One region of the Psychrobacillus sp. FSL K6-2843 genome, then DNA from elsewhere that is predicted to be linked to it. Evidence: riboswitches for the same ligand, from Rfam matches in the RefSeq annotation. Region 1 holds a riboswitch; each other region holds the start of a gene.
What was found. A riboswitch is a leader RNA that binds a small molecule or an ion and turns the genes downstream of it on or off. The one in region 1 is predicted to bind S-adenosylmethionine.

Region 1 (5,257 bases):
ACCTCTGCTAATAATGGTTTTCCAGTACTTTCCCCAACGAAAGTCAAGCGAGTGACTGCACCCGTCACATGGAGCTGAGAAATAAGGGAAGGGGATAAGTTACGTTGACTAATTGTGTTTAAGAACTTTTTAGTTGTCGGATGACTAGGCTTCGTGAAAAGATTAATAGCTGTGTTCTCTTCTACAACTTCTCCGTTTTCCATCACATACACATGATCACAAATCTTTTGAATAACATTCATTTCATGAGTTATTAAAAGAATAGTTATACCTAACTCCTTATTGATCTTTAATAAGAGCTCTAATATTGAGTCAGTCGTTTCTGGATCCAGAGCACTTGTTGCTTCATCACTTAATAATACTTCTGGTTCCTGGGAGAGAGCTCTTGCAATAGCTACACGTTGCTTTTGGCCGCCAGAAAGCTGGTTTGGATAGCTTTTATGCTTATCGGTTAAGCCTACTATTTCTAAATATTTTTCCACTCTTTTTTTAACTTCGTTCTTGTCGTAGCCAAGCAGCTTTAAAGGTATAGCGATATTGTCGTAAACAGTGGCAGTTTTTAAAAGGTTAAATCCTTGAAAAATCATGCCTATTTTGTTTCTGACTTTTCGAAGTTGAGGAAGGGGAAGGGGGGTTATTTCTTCGCCATTAATGTATACTTTGCCTTTTGTTGGCTTTTCGAGCAGGTTAACACATCTGATAAGTGTGCTTTTCCCTGCTCCGCTATAGCCGATAACTCCGTGAATTTCACCTTTTCTTACATGAAGACTTACGTTACTGACAGCCTTTACTGTGTTGCTTTTGCTGATGAATTCCTTTGTAATATTCTCTAAAACTATCATGTTAAATCTTCCTTTCTAAAGAAAACGTTACCGGTTGCGGCAACGTTTTTGTTATTTCTACTCATCCCAGCTTGCTAACACAGAACCTTGAAACTCTTCTTCGATAAATGTTCTGACTTCCTCTGATTGATAAGCTTTTACAAACTTTTGAACGGTTGGATCATCTTCGTTTTCCGCGCGGACAACGATATAGTTCACATATGGAGAGTTAGATGACTCTAAAAGAATTGAGTCTTCCTTCGGGTTAATGCCAGCAGCCAAAGCAAAATTTGTATTGATTGCTGCAGCATCTACCTCGCTAAGCTGTTTCGGTATTTGAGCAGCCTCTAATTCGATAAATTCAATATTCTTAGGGTTTTCTTCGATATCATAAATAGAAGCATTTTCTTTTTTATCTTCTTTAATTTTAATAAAGCCATTTTCCTCTAGTATATATAATGCGCGTGAACCGTTAGTTGGGTCGTTTGGTAATCCAAATGTGGCACCTTCTGGTAAATCTTCGAACGATTTAAATTTTTCAGAGTAAATACCCATTGGGTTTAAAATAGTTTTACCAACTGGTACTAGCTCAGTACCATGGTCTTCGTTGAAAGCATCAAGAAAAGGCTCATGTTGATAGCTATTTGCGTCTAGGTTACCTTCAGAAAGTGCTGTGTTTGGAAGTATGTAATCAGAAAAAGCTTTAATTTCTATTTCTAGTCCATCTTTTGCTGCAACTTCTGCTGCAACCTCAGCTATTTGTTCGTGAGGACCAGCAGTTACACCTATGACTAATTTATTTTCATCTAAGGCTTTGTCACCTTTAGATTCATCACCACAAGCCGCAAGCAACCCCGTTAATAGAACTCCTGATAATACTAAACCAACCTTTTTCATTAAAATTCCTCCTTAATAATTATTAAAGAATTCGAATAAATATAAAAGCCTCTCTTTCAAAAAGAAAGAGAGGCACACAAAAATGCATTGTCCTCTCTTATCTTCCAAAACAAAAATGTTTTGCAGGATTTAGCACCTTTCTATACTTTTGGTATAGATGGTTGCCGAGCTTCAACGGGCCAGTCCCTCAGCTACTCTTGATAAGAGATAATAAGCTATTAAGTTTTTCGTTTATTCTATAAATGAAAATTTACTATACTAAACTAACAAAGTCAAGAGCTATTTTTTAATAGTAAAATTTTTTAGAAAAGATTAAAATTATAAGATAATAAATAATTATGCAATTGGAGGAATCGACATGACAATAAGAGCAAATTTTGCAGTAGGTGATTTTGAGAGAATAGTTGGTGCTAGATTAAAATATGGAACAGATTTGATAGAAGGGATAGAAGCAATATGTGAAGCCAATCAAATTACTTCTGCCACTGTCGTTAGCTGCTTTGGAAGCTTTCAAAAATGTGGCTTTGTCTATTTAATTCCAGCTGATTCCTCGAAAATAGGTGTAGCCTATAATGAAATGATCGTAAAAGAAGGACCTATAGAATTTTTACATGGTACAGGAGTTATATGTCAGCAAGAAGGAAAATATGCCACACATTTTCACGGATCAATGTGTGATCAATATGGTGCTGTTTTTGGAGGTCACTTCATCAAAGGTGAGAATCCTGTAATTACGGTTGACCTAGTCTTAGCCGAAGTAAAAGGGATGGAATTCCATCGGAAACATGATGAAGAGACTGGTGCAATTCAGTTTTATCCGATTGAGCAAGGGAGCAAGTTCCCCAGGACAATAGAGGAATAGAAAGTGTAGTAGGTTAACATATAAAAGAATTCAAATAAACAATAGAATATGACATAAAAAAAGACTACTTTTGTAGTCTTTTTTTATTTTGTTGGCTATTTCACTTAAACACACTAATTAATATTGTGATGAGAAAATAAACTAAAATACCAAGTATAAATAGTCCTATAAATTTTTTCATGTAAGATACCTCCAGAGGATTAAGCTTGTTTTTTATTGAACGGTCATAAAAAAAATTATCCGGTCATAAAACGTTGCTATCCGGTCATAAAAATTTTTATCCGGTCATAAAATCGCGCTATCCGGTCATAAAAATTTTTATGCGGTTATAAAGACAATTTATCAATTATTTTCATAGAAATTAGTGTCTTTTAACTTCACTTAAACATCTTTTAGATGATAACAGTAACTAATTCTTAAAAAAGTTCTAGCTTTTCTATACGGTCAACAGCCTCAATCAGGCGATCCTCATCAACTAAAAGTCCGATGCGTACATAACCTTCCCCGTGTTTACCAAATCCATTGCCAGCAGCGACAGCAACATCTGCTTTTTCTAGAAGTATGTCAGCAAATTGTTCACTAGTATAGCCATTTGGTACAGGAAGCCATGCAAAGAATGAGCCTTCAGGAGCTTTCACATTCCAACCAATTTTGCGACAAGCCTCTATGAAAGTATTTCTTCTTTTTTCATAGAGTGCCACTAATTCTTCCACACATTCCTGAGACCCATTTAGTGCTTCTGCTGCTGCAGATTGAATAGCAGGAAAGAGGCTGACAAAAAGATGGTCTTGTATAATATTGATAGCCTCAATCATTTTAGAATTACCTAAGGCAAACCCTACGCGCCAGCCTGCCATATTATAGGTTTTGGATAGCGTATACATTTCAATTCCGACTTCTTTAGCACCTTTTGCTTGTAAGAAACTAATAGGTTTTTTCCCATCAAAGCCGATGCCTCCGTAAGCAAAATCATGGACAATGGCTATATCATTTTCCTTTGCTAACTCAACAGTTTCTTGGAAAAACTCTAAAGTAGCAGAGGCTCCCGTAGGATTATTAGGATAATTCAAATACATTAGTCTCGCTGCCTCTTTTTGGTCCGGGGTAAGCTGCTTGTAATCGGGTAGAAACGCATTTTCTTCTAACAGTGGCATAGTATCAAATTGCACATTTGCTAGTCCTACTCCAGAGAGATAATCTGGATAACCAGGGTCAGGAAGGAGCATTAATTCCTTCTCATTCATCATAGCTAAAGGTAGCTCTACTAAACCTATTTTAGTACCAAAAAGTACGGCTACCTCTTTATTAGGATCTATATTAACGTCATACTCTCGAGAATAAAAATCTACGGCCGCTTGCTTTAGCTCGTTTATACCTCTAAAGGGAGAATATTTATGAGAAAGCGGACTTTGTGCTGCTGTCGATAGCGCTTGTACAATATGGTCAGGTGTCGGCTGGTCAGGGTTTCCTTGTCCGAGATTGATAACATCCCTACCTTCTGCCACAGCCTTCGCTACTTTTTGTACTAATGTTGCAAAAAATTGGGGAGGGAGATTTTTTAAACGATCAGAAAATTCCATGGACAATACCTCTTTTTCTAAATAGTTGCATATATTAGTCAAATCTTATAATCTTTTTAGTATTATGTCTATAGGTGGTGGCGAAATGAAAATAGCTTGTGTTCAGTTAGATATAGCGTTTGGTAATCCAAAAGAAAATTTTAAAAGAGTAGAAAAGAAAATTAGAGAAGCAGCTATACAAGGAGCAAATCTTATAGTTTTGCCGGAGATGTGGAACACGGGATATGATTTAACGAGATTAGAAGATATAGCAGATGATAAAGGGGTAAAGACGAAGGAATTTCTAGTTAAACTTGCGAAAGAATTACATATACATATAGTGGGTGGCTCGGTTTCGACGAAAAAAAAGAACTCCTTTTACAATACCATGTATATCGTAAACCATTCGGGAGAGCTAATCGCTGAGTACGACAAGGCCCATTTATTTAAGCTAATGGATGAGCATTTATATTTAAAAGCTGGAGACAGTAAGAATATTTTTATGTTGGATGAAGTGACGATGGGAGGCGTTATTTGTTATGATTTACGCTTTCCGGAATGGTTTCGTGCTCACTCATTGAATGGTGCCAAAATAATTTTTGTTCCTGCTCAATGGCCCTCAGCACGTATAGACCATTGGAAAATACTTTTACAGGCAAGAGCTATTGAAAATCAATGCTATATAGTTGCAGTAAATCGAGTAGGAGAAGATCCGAACAATCAGTTCAATGGAAACTCGATGGTAATTGCTCCATGGGGAGATATAGTTTGGGTAGGAAACGAGGAAGAAACTATTGGATTAGTAGATATTAATTTAAATCTAGTAGAAGAAGTAAGAGGTAGAATTCCTGTATTTCAAGATAGAAGAGAATCATTATATAAATAATAATATTTCTTTTTAGAAAACTATTTAATTCAGTTGACGTTTAATTGGCTTTTTTGTATGGTTTTGTAAAGGGGGAGAAATAATGACAGAACATAAACTGGCAATACAAGATGAATATCCAGATGACTTTGCTTGGTGCTATGGATGCGGTCGTTTAAATGAAGAGGGGTATCATTTAAAGACTTATTGGAATGGAGACAAAACAGAAACTGTTTATCATCCACGAGAAGAG
Region 2 (5,257 bases), 960 kb from region 1:
TTTAATAATTCATGGTAGAAAAGACGTCAATGTTTCTATTGAGCATGCAAAAGTATTAGAGCAGGCATTAATAGGGTATAACAAAATTGTAGAGACATGGTATTATCCGGATTACACACATTACTTTCCTTCTAAGGTAAATCGACAAGTAGTGAGAGACGTGTGTATTTGGATGAAAAAACATGGAGGAGGAAAATAATTTGGGTCAGTTAGTTATTCAAGTAGAGTCAATGAGTTTAGAGGAAAAAACGTTATTCCCAATAGATTTAAGCTTTTGGGAAGACTTATGGGATCAGTATACAACACAGTATTCTGAAGTAGTTATACATTGCTGGGCTGAAGAAGAGGATGCAGTCAATGAGCTTTGTGAAAAAAGCTTTGAAGTGATGAATGAGGGATTGATGAAGGTAATTACTGTTAATTTAAACGATGAAAATAGATTGTTTTTCCGGAATTACTCCATTGACCCAGTCGGAGGACTTAAATGGTTCACGATGTTTTTCAATGCAGAGGGCGAAGAAGAGTTAGAAATTGGACATTATGGCTCTGAGATTATTTTTTCTAATGTAGATGAAGAAAAAGCAGAAGAGATAAAAGGAATCTTCCCCATTTCTACTGACATGGAATATCACGACGACTTTGAGGAGTAATATTCTTTTAAATATATAGGGGAGGAGGTGATAGACTAGTGTCTATGGCCTCCTTCTTTTATGCGACGATAGATGGATGATTATTATTTGTTTTCCACATAAGCGTCATTTGTGGAGGAGAAGTGAACTTTACAATTACTATGGTGACTAAGGAAATATATCCTTGCTTCAATAATTGCTTGTCTGCACAAATAAAGCGACTTAGCTATTATTATCACTAAGCAAATAAACAAAAAAATGGCCGTGAAAAGTTTCACGGCCATTTAAAGTATATAGATTAAGCAGTTGGACCGCCTTTAAGAGATATCTCTTCTGATACGGTACCAAACTTTTTGAAGTTCTCATGGAAAGATTGAGCAAGCTCAGCAGCTTTTTTATCATAAGCAGTTTTGTCTGCCCATGCGTTACGAGGAACTAATACCTCAGAAGGAACTCCATCGATGCTTGTAGGAATATCTAAACCGAATACTGCATCTTTTGTTGTTTCCACTTCGTTTAATTTCCCTTCAATCGCTGCACGGACCATTGTACGAGTGTAAGAAAGCTTCATACGACTTCCTACGCCATATTCTCCACCAGTCCAGCCAGTGTTCACTAGAAATACTTGTGCTCCATGCTCGTCAATTTTCTTACCAAGCATTTCTGCATAAACTGTTGCATGCAATGGAAGGAATGGAGACCCGAAGCATGTTGAGAATGCAGGCTGAGGAGAAGTAACTCCACGTTCTGTACCAGCTAATTTAGACGTAAACCCACTTAAGAAGTGATACATTGCTTGCTCTTTAGTAAGTTTGCTGATAGGAGGTAGCACGCCAAATGCATCTGCAGTTAAGAAGATGATTGTATTTGGATGACCCGCTACAGATGGATCTACAATATTATCGATATATTGAATTGGGTAAGCTGCACGTGTATTTTCTGTTAAAGAGTTATCTGCATAATCTGCAACTCGTGTTGTATGGTCAACAACAACGTTTTCTAAAACAGTACCAAATTTAATAGCGTCAAAGATTTGTGGTTCATTTTCTCTTGTTAGGTCGATACATTTTGCGTAGCAGCCACCTTCAATATTAAATACACCATTATCTGACCAACCATGTTCATCATCACCGATTAGCTTTCTTCCAGCATCAGCAGATAATGTAGTTTTACCTGTACCTGAAAGGCCGAAGAATAACGTTACATCGCCTTTTTCTCCAACGTTAGCAGAGCAGTGCATAGGCAAAATATTTTGTTCTGGCAATAAATAGTTCATAATAGAGAAGATAGATTTTTTCATTTCTCCTGCGTATTCTGTTCCACCAATTAAAACAATACGTTTTTCCATAGAAACAATGATAAAAGTCTCTGAATTTGTTCCATCAATAGCAGGATCTGCTTTGAAGTTTGGTGCGCTGATTACAGTAAAGTCTGCTTTATGAGCTACTAACTCTTCTTCAGAAGGACGGATAAATAGTTGGTGAGCAAAAAGGTTATGCCAAGCATACTCGTTTATTACTTGAATGCTTAGACGCGAATCCTTATCAGCACCAGCAAATCCTTTGAATACAAATAGTTCATTTTGTTCTTTTAAATAGTTCATAACTTTTGTATATAGTGCTTCAAAATGAGAAGATGAGATAGGTTGGTTTACAGAGCCCCAATCGATTTTGTCTTTTGAGATAGGTTCATCAACAATATACTTGTCTTGTGGAGAACGTCCTGTATATTTGCCTGTCTCTGCTTTAACAGCTCCAGTTGAAGTTAGTACTGCTTCTCCTCTAGAAGTAGCTTTTTCCACCAATTGTGGTACTGATAATTGAAGGCTAATGTTGTTACCAGCTAACAATTCGTTCAGTTCGCTCACAGTATCGATTGAATTCATTTAGTATTACCATCCTTTTTTAATTTTTATCTCTTCATGTAAATAGTCAACATAAAGAGGATTTTTCATTGATATGTGAAATAGTATAACACATTACACTAAATAGTCTACACTAATAGAAGCCCATTATTGGAATAATTTTTGTTTTTGAGAAAAAATTACATTTAATCGGTTGACTTATAACTAATTTTTACGTATGATGGTGAATTGAACGGATACTCTTATTCCGAGCTGGTGGAGGGGTCAGGCCCTGTGAAACCCGGCAACCTGTAATTGAAAAATCATTACAAAGGTGCCCAACCTGAGACAAGGTGAAATTCCTTGATTGATAAGAGTGAAAGGTGTTTATGATATTAATCCCTTTCCTCATGTAATTACGTGAGTGAAAGGTTTTTTTATTTTACATCGCCCTAAATCCTTGTGTGCCAAGTCCGAAGCAGCTTCAAGTTTACTATTGGCTTGACATGGGAATGAGTACCGTATCAATTCCTGAGAGAAATCTCGCAGGATATAGGAGGGAATCTTTTGACACAACGTCGATTATTTACATCGGAGTCAGTAACAGAAGGGCATCCAGATAAAATTTGTGACCAAATTTCTGATGCTATATTAGATGCAATTTTAACGGAAGACCCTAATGCACGAGTTGCTTGTGAAACAACCGTTACTACAGGTTTAGTGTTAGTTGCAGGAGAAATAACAACTTCTACATATGTAGACATACCTAAAGTTGTACGTTCGACTATCCAAGAAATTGGTTATACACGTGCTAAATACGGCTTTGACTCTGAAACTTCAGCAGTTTTAACTGCGATTGATGAGCAATCCGCTGATATTGCTATGGGTGTAGACCAAGCGCTAGAGGCTAGAGAAGGTGCGATGACTGATTCAGATATCGAGGCTATTGGAGCAGGAGACCAAGGGTTAATGTTTGGTTACGCATGTAATGAAACTCCAGAGCTTATGCCATTACCGATCAGTCTAGCTCACAAACTTGCCCGTCGCTTAGCACAGGTTCGGAAGGATGAAACTTTAGACTACTTACGACCAGACGGTAAAACACAGGTAACAGTTGAATATGATGAAAATAACAACCCTGTTCATATTGATACGATTGTTATTTCTACACAACATCACCCAGAAATAACTTTAGAACAAATCCAAAGAGATTTAAAAGAGCATGTTATAAAACCGGTAGTACCTACTGATTTAATAACAGAGGAAACGAAATACTTTATTAACCCGACGGGACGCTTTGTTATTGGTGGTCCTCAAGGTGATGCTGGACTAACTGGACGTAAAATTATTGTTGATACATACGGAGGTTATGCTCGCCATGGAGGAGGAGCTTTCTCTGGAAAAGATCCAACAAAAGTAGACCGTTCTGCAGCTTATGCCGCTCGTTATGTAGCAAAAAATATTGTTGCTGCTGGTCTTGCAGATCGCTGTGAGGTACAACTAGCGTATGCAATCGGTGTAGCACAACCAGTTTCTATCGCAATCGATACATTTGGTACAGGAAAAGTAGCAGAGGCGGATTTAGTATCATATATCCGTGATCTATTTGACCTTCGTCCAGCTGGAATTATTAAAATGCTAGACCTTCGTCGCCCAATTTACAAGCAAACGGCAGCTTACGGACATTTCGGACGTACTGACATCGATGCTCCATGGGAAAAAACCGACAAGGCAGAGCAATTAAAGCAAAAAGCGGGTATTTAAGAATTCAGAGACTTCCTTCTATTGGAATGCCTCGCCTAAAGAAAGAAGGTATTAAGAGGCTAGCCTCTTAATACCTTTTGTTTTTTTCAAACAATTATACAGCTTAACGGTAAATAGGCTGACCAAATAAATGGATCTATTTACTCTTAATGGATTATTGTATAAAAATAACCGGAGTCAAATTTATAAAAATTTTAAAATTAGGTGTTTCTTAATTCTAATTTATTCTATTTTAAATTCGATCTTTCTATAAGGGTTTGATGGATTTATAGTACTGTCCTTTTTCAGCATATTCATGAATAATTCGTTGGACATCTTTTTTATCTTCGTCATTCAATTCACGTATAATCTTAGCTGGACTACCGAATGCTAAAGTATTAGGCGGGATTTTTTTCCCTTGAGGGACAAGACTACCAGCTCCAATAAATGCTCCTTCGCCTATTTCTGCACCATCTAAAATAATGGACCCCATGCCTATTAATGCGCCTTTACGTATAGTACAGCTATGTAATGTAACCTGATGGCCAACAGTTACCTCATCTTCAATTATGAGTGGATTATTTGGGCTTTGATGAAGGCAACTTAAATCTTGAATACTAACTCTGCTTCCTATTATAGTAGGGGCAACGTCCCCTCTTATTACCGTATTAAACCAAATTGTAGTCTCTGGACCGATTGTAACATCACCTGTGATTGTGACATAATCAGCAATATAGGCAGATGCATCAATCGAAGGTTTCTTATCTTTGTATGGATAAATCAAAATAGACACGCTCCTTTGTTTTTCTAGAGTATAATTAATCCTATCAAACAAATCGAAAGAAAGAAATAAATAGGACGTAGAGAGTGTTACAGAAATGAGGTATGTTGAACATGTGGAAGTGGGAGTCAGATGAAAAGGCTAAAGCGGTTGTAATTATTGTTCATAGTGCCTATGAGCATCACAGACGTTATGCTTGGCTAATCGAAAAATTGCGAAGCTCAAATTGCCATATAGTGATGGGAGATTTGCCAGGTCACG
Region 3 (5,257 bases), 1.4 Mb from region 1:
TCCAAATGCTAAATGTATATTCCGGTGTTTTCTTTTCTTTTATCAAGTTAAAACCAAACGAGGATACAAAGATATTAGCAGTTAATATCGCAATTATTTGGACATAGCCAAGCCTTCTTGTAGATGATTTTAAATGTCCTAGATTCAAAAGCTCTCGCTTCATTCTCCAGATAATAAAAAATTGAAGTGCTGTAAAAAAGGCATACACAGCAAAAATACTACAAGCAATCGGCTTAATCGTGCCCATCTCAAAATCAAAACTATTAAATAATAAAAATATAGTTACTAGAAGAGAAAGTACTCCTGCAAAGTTCGCCTGTGTATATTCTCGTGACAGCTTTAATGCATGTTGTTTTTTAGTTACCACTTTTACACCTACTTCTTACAATTGCTTCATCTTAGATTTTATACGCGGATCAAAAAACGCATATAAAATATCGATGAGCACATTAACCAAGGAAATGGTTATTGCAATATAGATTACTCCACCCATAATAGCCGGTATATCGGGGATAAATTGTTTATCGACAATATAGCTACCAATCCCGCTAATATTGAATACCTTCTCTGTTACAGCCGCTCCTCCAAGCATTCCACCAAACAGTAAGCCGATAACAGTGACAATCGGAATCATTGCATTTCCAATGGCGTGTTTCCAAAGCACTTGGCGTTGGTTTAAGCCTTTTGCTTTTGCAGTGATAATATAATCCTCATTTATAATTTCTAATACGGAGGAACGAGTCATCCTAGCTACTGAAGCAGTAAGTCCTGTACCAAGCACAATCACTGGCATAATAATTGATAACCAGTTTTGCGGACTATAAGTTGCAGGAAGCCATTGTAGCTTAATAGAGAAGTTCAAGATGAATATAAGTCCTTGCCAAAAGTTTGGTATGGACAATCCAATTAAAGCAATGAACATAAAGGCATAATCTAAGAAGGAGTTTTGTCTAGTTGCAGATATAATTCCTACAGGAATTGCTATTACTACTGCCATTAATAAAGAGAAGATTGCAATCATTAATGTAACTGGGAACTTATTGGCAATACTTGTTGCAACATCCTCATTACCTGTAAAGGATGCTCCTAGATCAAAGGTTGCAATTCCTTTTATTGTATTCCATAGCTGATTGAGATAAGGCAGGTCTAACCCATGCATTTGATTGAACGCAGCCATCTGTTCCTTAGTGGCACTTTCTCCTAAAAGGTTAGCAGCTGGATCAAAAGGCGATAAATATAAAATGGTGAACACCAAAACCGAAACGCCTGTTATAACAAAGATACTCATGATCAATCTTTCAAAAATAAATTTACTAAACGCATTACTATAAAGACCCAATAAAATATACATCAGTAAGCCAGGAATAAACGAAACAATTAGAAATGCAGTATTCTCTAATAAACCTAAAAAATATGTTGTATAAGTGAGTGGCTTTGTACCATTTAACTCATGTATTTCATTCATTTCATTGGATACAAGCTTTTCTACTCTATCTTCCACGAGTTTATTTATTTCTACTGTCATTTTTTCTTCATTAATTTTTTCATTAAAAAAGGCATGCTTTCGTTCATACTGCTCCTTAAACTCCTCGTATAGTTCCTCTTTTATCCCCCTTGCCACAAGTGAAGACTTTAGATCGCTATTTAAGGAAGAACTAGGATCCTTCTGCTTTTTTAGGTAAAAAAGTAGAAAGGTTATTATATGAACTGGCAAGCCAAGTAAAAATAATAAGATTCTAAAGAAAGAATGATGTTGTAGTCTTCCATAGGTCAAACTTAGTGCGTTGGAAGAAGATTTTCTTCCCATACCAAATACCCCCTCCCTATATTGTATAAATCCGAGTGGTATAGTATAGTATAGATTCGAACTACTATTAAGTCAACGCAAATAATTTGGTTCTATTAAGCGTAGGGTTAAATGCGCCATAATTGTGCGTGTTTAGTCTTCTTTTTTGTAGAAACCGCTCATATTACTTAAAATATACGCTCTCTACTGAAAGAGCATGAATCATAAATAATAAATTGAAGATTTTAATCAGATAGGTGGTTTTCATGGAAACTATTTTAAAAGTAAAAGATTTACAGATTTCTTTTTTAACAAACGACAATGAATTTGAGGCTGTTCGAGGCGTAAGCTTTGAAGTAAGAAAAGGAGAAACACTTGGCATTGTAGGAGAATCAGGTAGTGGAAAAAGTGTCACTGCCCGCTCCATCATGCGCCTGCTGCCTTCTCCCCCCTCCTTCATGAAAAATGGCTCCATTGAATTTTTAGGAGAATCTCTTGAGACAAAAACTGAAAAGGAAATGGAGAGTATTAGAGGAAGAGACATCAGTATGATTTTCCAGGATCCCATGACATCTTTAAACCCTACCATTCGAATTGGCCCACAGATTGCAGAAAGTCTTATCAAGCACCAGCAGCTTTCTAAAAAAAAGGCAAAGAACCAAGCAGTTGAAATCTTGAAGCTAGTAGGCATTAAGAATAGCGAAGAGCGCTACAACCAGTATCCTCACGAATTTTCAGGTGGTATGCGCCAAAGAGTTATGATCGCTATTGCACTTGCCTGCAAGCCAACGCTATTAATAGCAGATGAACCGACAACTGCACTAGACGTTACCATTCAGGCTCAGATTTTGAATTTAATGAAGGATATGCAGCAAAGATTTGGCACCTCCATTATTTTAATCACTCATGATTTGGGTGTAGTTGCAGGTATGTGCGATCGAGTGGCAGTTATGAAAAATGGCGAAATTGTAGAAACCGGGACAACTGAAAAGATATTTGAAAATCCTCAGCATGACTATACAAAAAAATTATTAAATGCACTTCCTCGTTTAGATGAAAGGAAGAAACCCAAGAGACCACCGCTTCGTTCCATTGGTTTAGAAAATGGCAAGCCGTTATTAGAGGTCAAATCTTTAAAGCAGCATTTCCAATTAGGCAAAGGGAATGTGCTGAAGGCCGTGGATGATATCAGCTTCTTCATCAAACCTGGAGAAACCCTTGGACTTGTAGGAGAATCTGGCTCAGGAAAATCAACTACCGGTCGGTCCATTCTTCGGTTACATGAGCCTACGGATGGAGATGTGCTTTATCAGGGAATCGCCATCAACCGTTTGAGTAAAAGTGAATTAAAAACGATGCGACGACATATGCAGATTATCTTTCAGGATCCGTATTCTTCCTTAAATCCTCGTTTAAAGGTGTTAGATATTATCGGCCAGGCATTAGATATTCATCGTTTGAGCAAAAATGCAGAGGAAAGAAAACAACGTGTAGAAGAGTTACTAAAAATGGTAGGGTTGGATTCCTCCCATGCCATGCGTTATCCACATGAGTTTTCAGGTGGGCAACGACAACGAATCGGCATTGCCCGAGCACTGGCAGTAGAGCCTGACTTTATCGTCTGTGATGAACCACTATCAGCTTTAGACGTTTCTATACAGGCACAAATTGTAGAACTACTAGAGGATTTACAGCATAGACTAGGTCTAACTTACCTTTTCATCGCACATGATCTATCTATGGTTAAGCATATTAGTGATCGGGTAGCGGTGATGTATGCTGGTAAAATTGTGGAGCTTGCGGAAAGTGAAGAGCTTTATTCTAACCCACAACATCCTTATACAAAATCCCTATTAGCAGCAATCCCTATTCCTGATCCTAAGGTAGAAGCTAAGAAAAAAAGGAAGCTTTTGGAGGAATCAAATGTAGAGGATAGATATCAATTGAAGCAATCTAAGCTTGTGGAAGTTTCCTCCGGTCACTGGGTAGCAATTCCAAATGTGAAATAACTCTTGAATTTATATTCATCCCATGATAAACTTACTTATCGCTAAATTTTGAAAATTATATATTTTTATTTCTTATCAAGAGAGACGGAGGGATTGGCCCTATGATGTCTCAGCAACCAGCCATTATAGGTGTGGTGCTAAATCCAATAGACATTTTTGTCTTGAAGATAAGAAGAATGACTTCAATCTATATTGGGGGTTCTCTTCTTATGAAGAGAGCCCTCTTTTTATTTGGCAAAATGCTTCTATTCTATATTTATCCTGAATTTTTTTATCTTAGAGTCTACTTTGTGATTTATTTTCGAAATGTTGAACCTATTAATAATAAGAGGTGAATAACAATGTCCAAAACTCACATTAATACACAATTAGTTCAATTAGGTAATCATTGTGATCCAAAAACTGGAGCAGTTAATCCTCCTATCTATTTATCCACAGCCTATAAACATCATGGTCTTGGCCAATCTACCGGCTATGACTATACTCGAACTAAAAACCCTACACGAGCTATTTTAGAGGAGGGAATAGCCAAGCTAGAGCAAGGCGATACAGGATTTTCCTGTAGTTCGGGAATGGCAGCCATTCAATTGGTCCTTTCCCTTTTCCGTTCAGGTAATGAATTGATTGCCCCAGAGGACTTATATGGAGGTACTTATCGCCTTTTCAATCAATATTCTGACTCCTATAATATTAGGACTATTTATAGTAAATTTACCTCTTACGTAGAGGTGGAATCTCTTATTACCAAAAATACGAAGGCAATCTTTCTTGAAACACCTACTAATCCGTTAATGCAAGAGATTGATATTCAGCTATACGCGGAGTTAGCTAAGAAGCATGAGTTACTTTTAATTGTGGATAATACCTTCCTAACTCCTTTTTTACAAAGGCCAATAGAACTTGGCGCAGACATTGTCATACATAGTGCTACTAAATATATCGGAGGTCACAATGATGTACTGGCTGGGTTGGTTGTATCAAAAGGCATTAAATTGGGCGAGAAATTACAGGCTAACCATAACGCAGCAGGTGCAGTCCTTTCACCATTTGATTCATGGCTGTTGATACGTGGGTTAAAAACTCTCCATCTAAGAATGAAACAGCATGAAGCAAACGCAAAGAAGTTAGTAAAATTTTTAGAGCAACAGCATTTAATAAAAGATGTTCTCTATGCAGGCAAGGGTGGCATGCTCTCCTTCCGTCTTCAAAGAAGCGAACTGGTAGGTCCTTTTTTAGAAAAGCTAAAGTTAATCATATTTGCTGAAAGTCTTGGTGGTGTGGAAAGCTTCATTACTTACCCTGCCACTCAAACACACGCAGATATACCAGAATCTGAACGGATTGCTCGGGGAGTAGATAATAGTTTATTAAGGTTTTCTGTTGGTATTGAGGAAGCGGAAGATTTAATCAATGACCTAAAGCAAGTATTTGTAGCTTTAGAGAAGGAGGTTATTGTTTAATG
Region 4 (5,257 bases), 1.7 Mb from region 1:
GGAGCCCGGTATCCTTCGCTTTACGCACATCCTCTAATGTAATTTCATCGATTCCTACTACACGTACCTCGTTCCAATCAGGCTGTTTTCCAAACGCTAATGCACTTAAAATCATTAATTTGCGAAATGCATCCTGACCAGAGATATCATTGTAAGGATCTGCCTCCGCATACCCTAATAACTGTGCTTCTTTTAACGCATCTTCAAATGGAGATTCTTCTAAACGCATTTGTGTCAAAATATAATTGGACGTTCCGTTTAAAATACCTTGAATCTTTTTTACTGAGTTTACTTGAAGTAGATTTTTTAATGTCTTAATAATTGGGACTCCACCTGCAGTGGTCGCCTCATACCCTACAAAAACTCCTCGTGACTTTGCGCGTTCCTGCAATGGGATACTATATTTTGAGAACATGACCTTATTTGCTGTAATGACGTGACAGCCCTTGTCTATCGCTCTACATAAATAGCTATAAGCCGGCTCTTCGTTAACTATTGCTTCAAAAACTACTTGAAGCCCAGGAATATTTTCAATATCCTCAAAGTCATCTGTCACTAATACGCCTGGGGTCTCGGGTCTTTCTTTAGCTAAATTATTAATGAGAATCGCACAAATTTCGATGTCCAATCCTAATGACTTTTTTAAGTCTTCTCGTTTTTCATTCACAATGTGATAAATCCCTTGGCCGACTGTTCCAAATCCTAAGATTGCTGCTTTTATTTTTGCCATGCTGTCTCCTCCAAATGAATCTGTACAATTGAATTTAAATAATCGTACTTGAATAAAATTTCAATTAACTAATTGACTATTTTACATATTGTAGACTATTTCCACTCAGTTAACAACAAAATTCTATATAGAGAGGACATTTGTTTTCTCTAAAAGTACTTTTCCAAGTGCTTCTTGTAAATCTTCTACTGCCTCCAAGCCTACAGACAAGCGAATTAGATCCTCTGTAACCCCTGTTTTTACTAAATCCTCCGGTGTAAGTTGTTGGTGAGTAGTGGAAGCTGGATGAATAATTAGAGATTTTGCGTCTCCCACATTTGCTACATGTGACCAAATCTCTATATTATCGATAATATGTCTACCTGCTTCTCTACCTCCCTTTGCTCCAAATGTCAAAATAGAACCGTATCCATTCTTTAAATACTTTTTAGCAAGTTCATGTGTAGGATGGCTTTCAAGCCCTAAATAGTTAACCCATGAAACTTCCTCATTGTCATTTAAGTACTCCGCAATTTTCTGGGCATTTTCGTTATGTCTTGGCACTCGTAAGTGAAGTGTTTCTAATCCTTGAAGAAAGGAGAAAGCTGCTTCTGGGCTTAGAGAAGGGCCAAAATCACGTAGCAACTGGACTCTTAGCTTTATAGCAAATGCCACGCCTGGAACATCGATTCCGTAGCGCAAACCATGATAGGTTACGTCTGGCTCTGTAAAGCCCGGGAATTTTTCAGAATTCCAGTTGAAGTTACCTCCATCAACTACTACTCCACCAATTGTTGTACCGTGACCTCCAATCCATTTTGTCGCCGAATGGATAACAATATGAGCGCCATGCTCAATTGGATTTGAACCAAACGGAGTAGCGAAAGTATTATCTACTAGTAATGGAACCCCCACTTCGTTCGCAATGGTAGCTACCTGCTCCACATCCAGTACATTTAAGCTTGGATTTCCAATAATTTCAGCAAAAAAACCTTTTGTCTTCTCAGTAACTGCTGATCTGAAATTCTCAGGATCCGTTGAATCTATAAACTTTACAGTAATTCCATAGCGAGGAAGTGTATGAGCAAAAAGATTAAAGGTCCCTCCATATAAGTTTTCAGCTGCGATAATTTCATCTCCAGCGCCTGCAATATTTAAAATAGAAAATGCAATGGCTGCCATCCCTGATGAAAGGGCCACTGCGGCAGTACCTCCTTCAAGTAATGCAATTCTTTGCTCAAAAACATCAACTGTTGGGTTTGTTATTCGGGAATAGATGTTACCAGTCTCTTTTAATGCAAATAGATTTTGAGCATGCTCAGTGTTTTGAAATACATATGAGGTTGTTTTGTGAATCGGTACCGCTCTTGATCCTGTGACTGGATCCGGTTGTTGTCCACCATGCAATAGAAGTGTTTCTTTTTGAAGATTTGTCATTTTGAATTCCTCCGTTATTAGTAGATTAGATGGATGCTTGGAGGCGGGAGAGGATTATAGAACTGCCAATGTAAAAACCCCTCTTCACTTAAGAAGAGGGGTCAAATTGACATGTTCCTCCTCTTATCTTCCAAATTCATAAAAGAATTTGTAGGATTTAGCACCTTTCCAAGTAAAAGAACTTGGTGGTTGCCGGGCATCGTAGGGCCTATTCCCTCCGCCACTCTTGATAAGAGTATTAGATTAGTGTTCCATCTTGTTACACAGTATAAATCCTCCGTTATTTATAAGTCAAGTTATTTTATATAAAATTCTGAAACTTCATCATTTTATAATCGTTTAATATAATAGATAGAATATTATTTTTGGGGGTGTCATAGAATGATTATTTGGAGTGTTAGCATTCTTTTAATAGGCTACTTAGTTGGTTCGATTCATGGATCAAAATTAGCCCAATGGATGAGTGGTGTTAATATAAAAAAAGAAGGCTTAAATAATTCAGGAGCTTCCAACGCCACCATAGTGCTTGGATGGAAGTATGGCGTTTTAGTAGGAGCCATAGATATTTTAAAAGGCGCAATTATGATTATTGGGGCAAGATTAATTGCTCCGCAGCTGACCTCACTTAGTACCTCTGAGCTTGATTTTTTGCTGTATATAGCTGGTGCTGCTGTAATCTTAGGGCATAACTTTCCTATTTACACGAAATTTAAAGGCGGTAAAGGCACAGCTTCCATCATTGGAGTACTGCTAGCGTTACATTGGCCGGTTGGATTAGCAGGACTATTATTGTTAATCTGCATCACACTTTTGACTGATTATTTATTGATAGGTGTATTCTTTTTCTACCTTATCTTTATAGGAGCCTCTATATGGACCGCAGATGGAATAGGCCCAATCATAGTTGCAGGATTTCTATTTCTAATGGCATCGTTCTTACATATAGAGAATGTTCAGCGGTTAATTCGAAAAGAAGAAGTAAAGATTTCCTCTGTTATGAAGAAAAAAAAGCCATCACTGTAAAAGGAGTGGTTAAATGAGCAAAAAAAAGAGGTGGATTGTGCTAGTTCCTTTAATAATAATGGCAACTAGTGGATTCGGTATGTGGATGCTTACAAGCAAATGGCTAGAGGATGGGTTAAAACCTAAGGCAAACGGCTCCAATGAATACGCAATTGTATTAGGGGCCAAGGTTAAACAAGGCCAGATCCCTTCTCTTGCACTACGATATCGTCTAGAGGCCGCACTAGAATATGCAAACACATATCATAATGTAAAGCTCGTTGTGACTGGAGGACAAGGACCGGACGAGGATATAGAGGAAGCAGCGGTTATGAAGGAATATCTCATGGAGAATGGAATCCCCGAGAGTCGAATAATCGTAGAAGATCAATCCACTTCTACGTATGAAAACCTTCTGTTCTCCCAACAGCTTCTACCCGATAGCGTTACCTCTGTCACAATTATTACGAGCGATTTTCATCTACAACGGGCAAAGATTATTGCAGAAGGAATAGGATGGAATGCAGATGTGGTTGCTGCTAAGACACCACAAATTTCAGAGGCAAAATTGCGATTACGTGAAAGGGCTGCCTTGCTCAAAACCTTTGTATCTGGAAAATAATAAAAGGGAGAGATGCAAAAATTATAATCTCTCCCCAGCTAAAAGAACGAATTGACTTCTTTACTCAAGCTCCCTTTGTTGCATCGATTCTCCTCTCTATCTTTCTATCCACTATAAGCTCTTGCAGAATTTACTTGAGGCTCTTTTTAATTCATCGTTAATCCTTTACCCAATAAGTGCTGCCATCATCTTTTCTATCTAAAAACCCATATTCGATTAAATAACGTCTTAACGTCACATAATCCTCATAGACATTTTTTAAAATCGTATTTATTTCTTTTTCAGTGTAATTTTTCTCTTGTTCAAAACGTTGAATAATAACTCTAAGTGTTGAAAGCTTTTGTTTTTCCTTTTTTGGAAATTTTAGCATTGGTCCGTTAATCCCCTCGGGAAAAAATTTGCTTTCGAGTTCAGCTTGTTCTTCTTCCGTGATATTGTAGCGATCATCCACCATGGTTGCATTCTTGTGAACAGGCAGGAATGCAGGAGCATGATTATCTCTTTCCTTCAACAGTTCCATCATTGTTAAAAATATTTTCGCCTGTCTTTCCTTTTCCTTTAGAACAAACCGATGATTTCGAATAGTTGAGGCACTCCCTATTCCTAGCTCCTTTTGGATCTCTAAATCACTCTTCCCCTCAAAAAATAGACGAATCAGACTGTTTTGATGTTCGGTCAAGCCCGTTAGCTTTTTGTTTAAACCACTTAAATACTCAAAAATTGACACATGTTTGTTGCCGATATGACGAATCATAAACTTCTCTGCTTCATATAACACGTTATTCTCGGGGTAGATGACACCCTTTTCTATCTGTTCCCCACATAGCAAACACTGAAAAACGTTTGTTTCTTCCACGTATCCCTTTTTCATCTCTTCAATTGTAGCTTCCCAAAATTTTTCTATCATGAATACAACAAACAACTCCTTAATATGTTTATTTATTTACAAACATATTATATTATTATCTATAACAAAACAAGTAAAATTATAAGTTGCAATTTATCTGAAAATAATAAACAATTAGAAGGAATAGATTAATATATATATAGGGGGAAATACATTGGTTACATTTAAAGAATACAAATATAAGAGACCAGATTTACAAGAAATGAAGACGGCTTTTCATGAACTATTGGCTAAAATGAAGGAAGCAACATCTGTTGAAGAGCAGAACTCGGTGATTGAAGAAATAAATGCAATTCGCAACAATTTTTCTACTCAGGCTAACCTTGTTTATATTCGAGCTTCTATTGACACAAATGATGAATTTTATCAAAAAGAACGAGATTTCTTTGATGAAATTAGCCCTGAAGTAGATGAGCTTGTAACGGAATACTATAAAGTTCTAGTAAATTCCCCATATAGAAACGTATTGGAACAGAAATGGGGTAGCCAACTATTTGATCTTGCGGACTTTCAAATCAAGGGGTTCTCTTCAGAGGTAATCAGTTTAATGCAAAAGGAGAATAAACTAACTTCTGACTAC

Region 2: linked by a shared signal. The riboswitch ahead of metK (methionine adenosyltransferase) and the one ahead of MKY94_RS09345 (MetQ/NlpA family ABC transporter substrate-binding protein) in region 1 are both predicted to bind S-adenosylmethionine.
Region 3: linked by a shared signal. The riboswitch ahead of MKY94_RS02485 (methionine biosynthesis PLP-dependent protein) and the one ahead of MKY94_RS09345 (MetQ/NlpA family ABC transporter substrate-binding protein) in region 1 are both predicted to bind S-adenosylmethionine.
Region 4: linked by a shared signal. The riboswitch ahead of MKY94_RS01040 (aminotransferase class I/II-fold pyridoxal phosphate-dependent enzyme) and the one ahead of MKY94_RS09345 (MetQ/NlpA family ABC transporter substrate-binding protein) in region 1 are both predicted to bind S-adenosylmethionine.

What each region holds. Positions count from the first base shown of each region.
Region 1 is NZ_CP152021.1:1,871,382-1,876,638, forward strand. Features, by position in the region: gene MKY94_RS09340 (ATP-binding cassette domain-containing protein) at 1-842, opposite strand, end outside; gene MKY94_RS09345 (MetQ/NlpA family ABC transporter substrate-binding protein) at 900-1,718, opposite strand; SAM riboswitch class I at 1,813-1,925, opposite strand; gene MKY94_RS09350 (PPC domain-containing DNA-binding protein) at 2,077-2,580, shown strand; gene MKY94_RS09355 (pyridoxal phosphate-dependent aminotransferase) at 2,997-4,160, opposite strand; gene MKY94_RS09360 (carbon-nitrogen family hydrolase) at 4,246-5,025, shown strand; gene MKY94_RS09365 (PaaI family thioesterase) at 5,108-5,257, shown strand, end outside.
Region 2 is NZ_CP152021.1:2,830,593-2,835,849, reverse strand. Features, by position in the region: gene MKY94_RS14270 (prolyl oligopeptidase family serine peptidase) at 1-199, shown strand, start outside; gene MKY94_RS14265 (hypothetical protein) at 201-650, shown strand; gene pckA (phosphoenolpyruvate carboxykinase (ATP)) at 928-2,514, opposite strand; SAM riboswitch class I at 2,733-2,849, shown strand; gene metK (methionine adenosyltransferase) at 3,040-4,236, shown strand; gene MKY94_RS14250 (gamma carbonic anhydrase family protein) at 4,484-4,999, opposite strand; gene MKY94_RS14245 (alpha/beta hydrolase) at 5,110-5,257, shown strand, end outside.
Region 3 is NZ_CP152021.1:503,036-508,292, reverse strand. Features, by position in the region: gene MKY94_RS02500 (ABC transporter permease) at 1-367, opposite strand, end outside; gene MKY94_RS02495 (ABC transporter permease subunit) at 383-1,807, opposite strand; gene MKY94_RS02490 (ABC transporter ATP-binding protein) at 2,053-3,795, shown strand; SAM riboswitch class I at 3,865-3,969, shown strand; gene MKY94_RS02485 (methionine biosynthesis PLP-dependent protein) at 4,137-5,255, shown strand; gene MKY94_RS02480 (aminotransferase class I/II-fold pyridoxal phosphate-dependent enzyme) at 5,255-5,257, shown strand, end outside.
Region 4 is NZ_CP152021.1:195,546-200,802, reverse strand. Features, by position in the region: gene MKY94_RS01045 (homoserine dehydrogenase) at 1-730, opposite strand, end outside; gene MKY94_RS01040 (aminotransferase class I/II-fold pyridoxal phosphate-dependent enzyme) at 854-2,146, opposite strand; SAM riboswitch class I at 2,267-2,382, opposite strand; gene MKY94_RS01035 (glycerol-3-phosphate acyltransferase) at 2,528-3,169, shown strand; gene MKY94_RS01030 (YdcF family protein) at 3,183-3,770, shown strand; gene MKY94_RS01025 (DUF2087 domain-containing protein) at 3,928-4,677, opposite strand; gene MKY94_RS01020 (M3 family oligoendopeptidase) at 4,832-5,257, shown strand, end outside.